DNA from 3 places in the Streptosporangium sp. NBC_01810 genome. Region 2 is predicted to be linked to each of the others. Evidence: riboswitches for the same ligand, from Rfam matches in the RefSeq annotation. Region 2 holds a riboswitch; each other region holds the start of a gene.

Region 1 (3,268 bases), 2.7 Mb from region 2:
CCCTCGTAGTGCCTGCGGTACAGGTCGGCGGAGCAGGCCCGCCAGAACCGTTCGACGCCGGGCCGGTGCCGGGGGTCGGCGCTGGTACGGATGAAGTCATCAAAGGAGAGCGAGAGCGGTCCCGCCAGCCGGGCGAACTCGGCGGCGTTGCGGTCGACGAGATCCCGTACGGAGATCCCCTCGGCCTCGGCGGCCCGCACGTTCTTGAGCGAGTTGTCGTCGGTGCCCGTCTGAAGCCTGACCTCGTCACCGAGCAGGCGGTGGTGCCTGGCGAGTACGTCTGCCTGGACGAGCTCCAGGGCGAAGCCCAGGTGGGGGCGCGCGTTGATGTACGGGATGGTCGTGGTGAGCAGGATTCGGGACATCGGAACCTCCGCTGAAGCCCGAAAACAGATCGAGGCCCCGTTTCAGGGCCTCGAGAAGACGTCAGGCGACCCCGGTTTCAGGGGGAGAGCATCACCAGGAAAGTCATGTTCTCATGCTAGCGATCCGTTCCCCGGTTCGACATGCGGTTTTCCGCGCTCCGAGCCCGTCCCGGCCTCCGAATCCGCCTCCGGCACGGACCTCGACCGCGACCTCGACCTCGACCTACGGGCTGATGACCGGCGGTCTGGCGTTCATGTCCCCGCTCTGGGAGACCGCCGTGCAGGAACACATCCCCACCGAGGCGATCTCACGGGTGTCCGCGTACGACTGGCTGCTCTCCATCGGGCTGACGCCCCTCGGCATGGCCCTGGCCGGGCCGCTGGCCGGCGCGGTGGGCAGGTAGCGCAGCCCGTCGCGCGCGGCCAGGTCGGCCAGCGCCCGCTCCTCCCCGTTCGGGATCACGTCGCCGTGCCCCTGAGCCAGGATCACCGCGTCGGCCTCGATCGTCCGGCCGTCCTGCAGCAGCACCGCCTGACCGCCGGGGATGTCCGCGAGATCGACGGCGCGGGTGGGGTGCACGTGCACCCGGACCCCGCGCGGTGCGGTCGCCACCGCGTGCCTGAAGACGTGGGAGAGGTAGCCGTTCTGGGCCGGACGGGAGGCGAAGGTGCCGGGGTCCCCGCCGAGCCACTCGGCCAGCGTGGGGCCTGGACGGATCGGCCCCTCACAGCGCACCGACTCGTCGGTGAAGAGCGTCACGTCGGCGGCGGCGGAGTTCATCCAGAGCAGGTCGGGCTGGTCACGGCGCCAGACGCGGCCGCCGCCCGGCGGGTGGGGGTCGATCACGTGGACGTCCAGCGAGGGCCAGCCGAGCAGGTCGGCGGCGTTGGCGCAGATGCGCTCCACCAGGCAGGTGCCCGTCGGGCCGGCGCCGACGACGGCGATCGAGGCGCTCATACGGCGGCTCTGCGGTGCCACTGCCCCGGCTCGGCGGGAATCCCGGGGAAGGGGCGGCAGGTGTCGAGGCCGGCGGGGCTCGCCTGGTTCGATGTGCTGATCTTCGACATGTGGCTCTCCCGGGCATGTCTCGGTGACCCCGGTGAGGGGGTCCGCGCTTGCGGCACGCCGACCGTGCCGCCAGGTCTCCCCCGGGGGCACCCCGCCGCGGTGCGAGGGTTGCCGGTCAGCCAGCCGGGGCTCCGCACTGACGCTCGTAACCTACTTATAAAGTAGGAAATACATAGATCTCTGTCAAGCCTTATTGTCGGGGAATGCCCTATGAGACGGTGAATGTGGTCTACCGCAAGTACGACGGATCGCTGCACTGGCACCACCGCGGCCTGCTGCTCGGCGAGGACGAGCACGGGGTATGGACCGGTTGCGTGGCCAATTCCAGCGGTCGCAAGGGGGACGGACCCGAGATCGCCTGGCCTCACCCGTTCGTGATGCTCTTCCCCCACGACGCCTGGTGGACCGCGGCCTTCAACACCGCCCCGCACAAGCACGAGATCTACTGCGACATCTCCACGGTGCCGATATGGGGAGACGGCGAGGTCACCATGATCGACCTGGACCTGGATGTGATCCGGACGCGCCGCGATCTGGCGAGGGGCCGCACCAGCCGGGTCTTCCTGGACGACGAGGACGAGTTCGAGGAGCACAGGGTCAGGTACGCCTACCCGCCCGAGGTCGTCCGGAGCGCCCGCGCCTCGGCCGCCTGGCTGATGGAGGCCGTCGCCGCCCGCACGGCCCCCTTCGACACCGCCCCGCACTGGCTCACCCTGGTCAGCTGAGAGCGTCGTAGCGACTACAGCGGCGGGAAGCCGGCGACGCCCTCGGCGAAGTCCGGCCGGGTGAAGGAGTCGACCATCGCCTCTCCCTCCCGGAAGCCCTCGGGGCGCTCCCGCACAGGAGCTCCCCATTCGGAGAGCCACAGGAGCTCCCCGCCCGGAGAGCCACAGAATGTCGTTCTACACCTTTTCCTTCCCAGGTGTCAGCATGTGCGAGCGGACCAGGTCCTCGACGGTGGCGCGCAGGCCCAGGAAGAGGGAGGTCCGCTTGACGGCGAGGGCCCGGTAGGCGGGCAGGTCGATCGGGACCTCGGCGGCGACCCTGCCGGGCCCGCAGGCGAAGACGAGGACCCGCTGGGCGAGCAGGACCGCCTCCTCCACGTCGTGGGTGACCATCAGCACGGTCGTGCCCGTGTCGCGCCACACCTCGCGCAGGAAGAGCTGCATGTCCTCCTTGGTCTGCACGTCCAGCGCCCCGAACGGCTCGTCGAGCAGGAGCACGGCCGGCTCGCACGCCAGCGCCCTGGCGATCGCCACCCGCTGGCGCTGCCCACCGGACAGCTGCCGGGGCAGCGCGTCCGCCAGGGACGACAGCCCGACCTCGCCGAGATACCAGCGAACCCGCCGTTCCCGGTCGGCCCCGGAGATCGGCAGCAGCCGCAGTCCGAAGGCCACGTTCTCGGCGACGGTGAGGAAGGGGAACAGCGCTCCCGACTGGAAGACCAGCCCGCGCTCGGGACCGGGGCCGACAACGGGTGCCCCGCCGAGCGTGATGGAGCCCGCGCTGGCCGGGGAGAGCCCGGCGATCAGCGACAGCAGCGTCGACTTGCCCGAGCCGCTCGCCCCGACCACGCACACGAACTCGCCCGGCTCCATCGACAGGTCGATGCCGTCCAGGACGCGGGTGGTCCCGTAGTCCTTGGCCACGCCGCGCAGCACGAGGGTCATGCCGTCCACCTTCCGAGACGGTCGCGCAGCACGCGCAGCACGACGTCGATCAGCAGGCCGACCACCCCGATCACGATGAGCACCGCGAAGATCTTGTCGGTCTGCAGGAACCGCTGGGCCCGGATGATCCGGTAGCCGAGCCCGGACTCGGCGGCGATCAGCTC
Region 2 (3,268 bases):
CCTGGAACTGACCAGGGAACAGGTGCAGGAACGTCTGGCCAACGAGACCCGTGTGTCGAGGATCGAGGCAGACCTCCGCGAGGCGCTCGGCAATCGTTTCGGCGGCTCGTGGCTGATGGGAACCATCGCGCAGACCCTCGTGGTGGCCACCACCGACGAGGCCGACATCCCTACGATCGTCGCGGCGGGTGCCAGAGCCGAACTCGTCAAACGGTCACTGACGGAACTCGCCGGGCTCATCAGCGACCTTAACGTGGACCTGCCGGGACGTGGTGAGGGGGGAGACGTGCGCTACGTCGACACCAGGAACAACAGGATCGTCATCCTCTCGAAGAGCCCACTGGCAACCGAGGACCGCGTGGAGGCCGTGGGGGCAGACTCGAGTGTGGTGAAGGTGGTGCCGTCCACCGAGCGGCCTCGGCTCCTCAGTGACGTGCAGGGCGGTGACGCCTACTACATCGGCAGTTCGAATCGCTGCTCCGTCGGTTTCTCGGTGATGCGTGGGACCCAGGCGGGTTTCGTCAGTGCCGGCCACTGCGGTAAGGCGGGTGATGCCACCACCGGTTTCAACCGGATACCCCAGGGTGTCTTCAAGGCGTCGGCCTTTCCCGGCCGTGACTACGCCTGGGTCGAGGTGAACGCCGGTTGGACGCCCAAGCCGGTGGTGAGCAACGGCAGTGGCGGCGCCGTGCCCGTCACCGGTTCCAGGGCGGCTCTGGAGGGTGCCTCGGTCTGCCGGTCCGGCTCCACCACCGACTGGCACTGCGGCCTCATCCGGCAACTCAATGCCAGCGTCACCTACCCCCAGGGCACCATCCACGGGCTGACCCGTACCAGTGTCTGCGCCGAGCCGGGCGACTCGGGTGGCTCGTTCATCTCGGTGGACCAGGCCCAGGGGGTCACCTCCGGTGGCTCCGGCAACTGCACCACCAGCGGTATCACCTACTTCCAGCCGGTCAACGAGATCCTCGCCGCCTACGACCTGACCCTGCTGACCAACGACATGGCCCACCCACCAGGTGTCGTCGCGCCTGATCCGAAGACCTGCGCCGGCTATCCGAAGACCTACACCGGCACGCTGAACGACGGTCAGTCCGTCTCGCAGCCGAGCCGCTACTACCGGGCCGCCGTCACCGGCACGCACTCCGCCTGCCTGGACGGTGGTGAAGGCGTCGACTTCGACCTCTACCTCCAAAGGTGGCAACGGTCGGTCTGGGTCACCGTCGCCACCTCCGAGGGCGCGGGTCCCGACGAGCAGATCAGCTACATCGGCCTGCCCGGCTTCTACCGCTACCGCCTGGTCTCCGCGAGCGGCTCCGGCCCCTACACGCTGAAAGCGAAGTCCCCCTGACCCGCCTCTCGCGGTCCTTCACGGTCCGCGCGCGCTCCTTTCGCGGTCCTTTCCTGGTCCTTTCGCGGTCCGGGCAGGGCGCGGGAGGTTCCACGGGACGTCCGCCGTGAGCGGTGTCTTCCGGCAACGAGGGGACGCGTCCTGTGGTCCAGGGCGGTATGTCCGGCAGGTAACACGCCATGTCTCGTACAGTGAGACAAGTGGTCGGGGTCGCGCCACGTCGGGGTAGAGTGCTTAAGGCCTGCATGTCAGGTTTCCAACTGAATATTTGCTCATCCAGAGGGGTGGAGGGATCGGCCCTGCGAAGCCCCGGCAACCATCCCGGTCAAGACTCGTGATCTGAACGAGGTCAACCGGGACAGGTGCCAATTCCGGTCTGTGACCAGGGTGGTCCGCAGACGAAGATGAGGGAAAGGCCTCGCTTCATGGCGCTCGCAAGCACTGAGAATCCCACCGTCTCGCCCGGTCATGCCGAAGACGCGCAAAACCAGCGCTTCGGTCCCGCCGTGGCACTGTCCTGTCGCGAGTGCGGTGCCCGCTACGACCTCGGCCCGAGCTTCGCCTGTGCCGAGTGTTTCGGACCCCTTGAGATCGCCTACGACTTCGGGCGGGTGACCCGGGAGCAGATCGCCGAGGGGCCGGCCAACATCTGGCGTTACCGCTCGCTGCTGCCCGTCCCCGCCGACGTGGCCTCCAAGCCCAACATGGAGCCCGGCTGGACCAGGCTCGTCAACGCGGGCAACCTCGCTCGCGAGCTGGGCATGCGCTCGCTGCACGTGAAGGACGACTCCGGCAACCCCACGCACTCTTTCAAGGACCGTGTGGTGGCCATCGCCGTCGAGGCGGCCCGCAACTTCGGCTTCCACACGCTCTCCTGCTCCTCCACCGGCAACCTGGCCGGCGCCGCCGCCGCCGCCGCCGCGCGGGCCGGGCTGGACGCCTGCGTGTTCATCCCCGCCGACCTGGAGCACGCCAAGGTCGTCATGGCCTCCGTGTACGGGGGCAGGCTCATCGGTATCGAGGGCACCTACGATGATGTGAACCGCTTCTGCTCGGAGCTCATCGGCGATGAGCTGGGCGAGAAGTGGGGCTTCGTCAACGTCAACCTCCGGCCGTACTACGCGGAGGGCTCCAAGACCTTGGCGTACGAGATCGCCGAGCAGCTCGGCTGGCGCGTTCCCGACCAGATCGTCGTGCCGGTCGCATCGGGCTCACAGCTCACGAAGATCGATAAGGGTTTCAAGGAGCTGATCGAGCTCGGCCTCGTCGAGGACAGGCCGTACAAGATCTTCGCGGCCCAGGCCGAGGGGTGCTCCCCGGTCTCCGCCGCCTACAAGGCGGGCCACGACGTGATCCGCCCGGTGAAGCCGGACACGATCGCCAAGTCGCTGGCGATCGGCAACCCTGCCGACGGCCCGTACGTGCTGGACATCGCCCGCCGCACCGGCGGCGCGGTCGAGGACGTCACCGACCCCGAGATCGTCGACGCGATCCGGCTGCTGGCCAGGACCGAGGGCATCTTCGCCGAGACCGCCGGAGGCGTCACCGTCGGGGTGCTCCGCAAGCTGGTCGCGGAGGGAAGGCTCGACCCGGAAGCGGAGACCGTGGTTCTCAACACCGGAGACGGTCTCAAGACCCTCGACGCGGTGGCCGCCGAGGCGCGCCCCACCGCTGTGATTCGCCCCTCTCTTGACGCATTTCGTGCGGCAATCGCCTAGAAATCGTGAAAGGTACTGAATTATGAGCGTTTCTGTGCGGATTCCGACGATTCTCCGGACTTACACTGGCGGTGCTGCCGAGGTGAGCGGAGAAGGTGAGACCCTGCGCGACGTCCTTCAGAAGCTTGACGCGGACTTCCCGGGGATCGGCGCCCGAATTTTTGATGAAACGGGTAAGATCCGCCGTTTTGTCAACGTC
Region 3 (3,268 bases), 350 kb from region 2:
ACCTCCATGCCGAGCATCCGCTCCACCGCGAGGACGACGCCCAGCTCGCTGGCGAACGCCGACAGCCAGTCGTGCCGGTTGGCCAGCACGATGATCTGCCGGTAGTCGCGTACCTCGAACAGCTTCTCCGCGCCCCGGTGCATGTAGCCCACGATCGGCTCGGCCGAGCTGATCCGCTCCCCGTCCAGGGTGAGCCGTAGCCGCAGCACGCCGTGCGTGGACGGGTGCTGCGGCCCGATGTTGAGGATCATGTCCTCGGTCGCGAGCTCCTTGCCGTGCGCTTCCCGCACGGCGGCGGCTCCTGCTCCCATCCCCACGTTCAGCTCACGGCGAGGCTCATTCATACGCCTATGCTGTCACGTCAGCCGCGCGAGGCAAGATCCCGCAGGGCGGCGATCAGCCGATCGACGTGCTCGGAGGTGGTGCCGATGCCGATGGAGGCGCGCACGGCGGAGGCGGTGAGGTCCTCGCAGCCGCCGTCCTTGGCATCCAGCAGGTGCCGCACGAAGGGGTGGGCGCAGAACTTGCCGTCGCGGACGCCGATGCCGTAGTCGCCGGACAGGGCCTCGGCGACCTCGCGGGCGGTGAAGCCGTGCACCACGAAGGAGACGATGCCGACGCGCGGGTGGTCAGGACCCCACAGGGACAGCTCCTGCACGCCGGGAACGGAGGCGAGGCCCGCGCGCAACCGGCCGAGGAGGCGCTCCTCCTCGCGGACCAGGGGGGACCAGCCGGTGGCGGTCAGGGCGTCGCAGGCGGCGGCCAGCGCGATGGCACCCAGCACGTTCGGGGTTCCGGCCTCGTGGCGGATCTCGGGGTCGTCGTGCCACTCGGTCTCGTCATCGTTCACCGCCTTCACCGCGCCGCCGCCCCGCAGGTACGGTTCGGCGTCGGCCAGCCAGTCGGAACGGCCGATCAGCGCGCCGGTGCCGAACGGGGCGTAGAGCTTGTGGCCGGAGAAGACCACGTAGTCCAGGTCGAGCGCGGTCAGGTTGAGGCGGCGGTGCGGGACGAGCTGCGCGGCGTCGACGAGGACGCGGGCGCCGTGGCGGTGGGCGATGTGGGCCAGCGCGGCGATCGGCCAGAGCTCCCCGGTGACGTTGGACGCGGCGGTCACGACCAGCAGCTTGGGGCCTTCGATCGAGGCCAGGGCCTCGTCGACGGCGCGGACCGCCTCGCCGGGGAAGGCGGGGACCGGCAGCCGCAGGGCACGCTCCCAGGGGAGCAGGGAGGCGTGGTGCTCGGTGTCGAAGACCACGGCGGTGGTGCCCTCGGGCAGGCTGCGGGCCAGCAGGTTGGTCGCGTCCGTGGTATTCCTGGTGAAGATCACCGAGTCGTCGGGACGGGCCCCGACGAAGGCGCGTACCGTCTGCCTGGCCTGCTCGTAACGGGCCGTGGTCAGCTGGGACGCGTACCCCGCGCCTCGGTGGACGCTGGAGTAGGCCGGGAGCGCGGCGGCGACGGCGGCGCTCACCGGCTCCAGACAGGGGGCGCTCGCGGCGTAGTCGAGGTTGGCGTAGCGGACGAGCCTGCCGCCCCTGACCGGAACCTCCAGGTCGGAGCCGAGCACGGCGGGGATCGGCCTGTCGTCGGACGTACGGGTCGCGGGGACGGTCGCGGGGGCGGCGGCTGTGGCGGTGCAGATCGTTGGTGCGGACATGCCAGGGCTCCTTCGAGGTCATCGGACCCCGACCCGTGACATGGGTGCCTGGAGCCCGCGCTTGCCCGGCACACCTCGTGCCGGACCAGGTCCTCACCCGGGGCACCCCGCCGCGGACGCGAGGGTTGCCGGCCAGCGAGCCGGGGCTTGTCACTGGCACTCATGACCTACGGGGGAACTATAACCGAGGTCTGGTGGGAGTCCGCAAGTGATGTCTCCCATATTCGGGAACTCGCGACGGGTTTCGTTCGTCTGGGCAGTGGGCCTGATAGAGCCAGGCGAAGGGTGATGTTTGTCCTGGTAGTGGGCTGAATAAAGCCGAATGTCGGGTCTCGTCGTGCCGGTGATGATCAAGTAGAACCAAGTGGAGGCGTAGATGTTGGATTGGGTGACCAACCCGGAGATCTGGATAGGGTTCGTCACCCTTGTCGCTCTGGAGATCGTGCTCGGCATCGACAACATCATCTTCATCTCGATCCTGGCCGGAAAGCTCCCGCCCGGACAGCGCGACAAGGCGCGCAGACTGGGCCTCCTCGCGGCCCTCGTCAGCCGGTTGGCGCTGCTGCTGGCGCTGGCGTGGGTGGTGAAACTCACATCGCCGCTCTTCGAGGTCCTCGGTCAGCCGATCTCGGGACGGGATCTCATCCTGCTCGCCGGCGGTCTCTTCCTGCTGGGCAAGAGCGTCATCGAGATGCACGACAGCATCGAGGGCAAGACCGGGCACGGCAGTGCCAAGGTCGCGGCCTCCTTCGGCTCGGTGATCGTCCAGATCATGCTGCTGGACATCATCTTCTCCCTCGACTCGGTCATCACCGCGGTCGGCATGGTCGACCAGATCGGCGTCATGGTCGCGGCCGTGATCGTCTCGGTCCTGGTGATGCTCTTCGCCTCAGGCCCGATCAGCCGCTTCGTGGACAAGCACCCGAGCATCAAGATGCTCGCCCTGTCGTTCCTGGTGCTGATCGGCGTCGTGCTGATCGCCGAGGGCCTCGGGCAGCACATCTCCAAGGGGTACATCTACTTCGCGATGGCCTTCTCGCTCATCGTGGAGCTGCTGAACATCCGCCTGCGCGCCAAGACGGCCCGGACCGAGGAGGCTGACAAGCCGGCCCGGACCGAGGAGGCTGACAAGCCGGCCCGGACCGAGGAGGCTGACAAGTCGGCCGAGGTGTAGCCGGACGGTGTTCCGGCTCGTCGTGGGGCTGTGGGCGTGCCACAAGATGCCCCCCCGGCGCGTGGCGCGATGGTGTTCTCGCTTGTCGTGAAGCCGTTGGACACCCGTCCGCACACCACGATGTTCCAGCTCAAGGGAGCGAACACGTCAACCAAGGAATATGGCGACATTACGATGTCTGTGTGCGCTTTGATCCTTGGAATCCGGAATTCGTCGCCCATCCGTACGACGTCTACGACGAACTTAGGCGGCAGCAGCCGGTCGGCTTCTTCGAACCGACCGGCCAGTGGCTGGTCGCCCGGCACGCCGATGTCAACGCGCTGCTGCGCGACCGCCGACTCGGCCGCTCCTACCTGCACGTGGCCACCCACGCCGAGTTCGGCAGGCCCGACGACCCCGAGTTCCAGGACCCGTTCTGGCGGGTGGTCAGGGCC

What was found. A riboswitch is a leader RNA that binds a small molecule or an ion and turns the genes downstream of it on or off. The one in region 2 is predicted to bind S-adenosylmethionine.
Region 1: it holds a riboswitch for S-adenosylmethionine, as region 2 does, so the genes downstream of both, OIE13_RS20315 (FAD/NAD(P)-binding protein) here and thrC (threonine synthase) in region 2, are expected to answer to the same signal.
Region 3: it holds a riboswitch for S-adenosylmethionine, as region 2 does, so the genes downstream of both, OIE13_RS31830 (aminotransferase class V-fold PLP-dependent enzyme) here and thrC (threonine synthase) in region 2, are expected to answer to the same signal.

What each region holds. Positions count from the first base shown of each region.
Region 1 covers NZ_CP109070.1:4,693,175-4,696,442, forward strand. The annotation lists gene OIE13_RS20310 (methionine--tRNA ligase) at 1-365, opposite strand, end outside; gene OIE13_RS20315 (FAD/NAD(P)-binding protein) at 589-1,323, opposite strand; SAM riboswitch class IV at 1,473-1,585, opposite strand; gene OIE13_RS20320 (DUF402 domain-containing protein) at 1,638-2,159, shown strand; gene OIE13_RS20325 (ABC transporter ATP-binding protein) at 2,337-3,104, opposite strand; gene OIE13_RS20330 (ABC transporter permease) at 3,101-3,268, opposite strand, start outside.
Region 2 covers NZ_CP109070.1:7,394,903-7,398,170, forward strand. The annotation lists gene OIE13_RS33450 (S1 family peptidase) at 1-1,351, shown strand, start outside; SAM riboswitch class I at 1,621-1,762, shown strand; gene thrC (threonine synthase) at 1,777-3,069, shown strand; gene OIE13_RS33460 (MoaD/ThiS family protein) at 3,092-3,268, shown strand, end outside.
Region 3 covers NZ_CP109070.1:7,041,951-7,045,218, forward strand. The annotation lists gene OIE13_RS31825 (NADH-quinone oxidoreductase subunit D) at 1-344, opposite strand, end outside; gene OIE13_RS31830 (aminotransferase class V-fold PLP-dependent enzyme) at 362-1,660, opposite strand; SAM riboswitch class IV at 1,713-1,828, opposite strand; gene OIE13_RS31835 (TerC family protein) at 2,037-2,834, shown strand; gene OIE13_RS31840 (cytochrome P450) at 3,017-3,268, shown strand, end outside.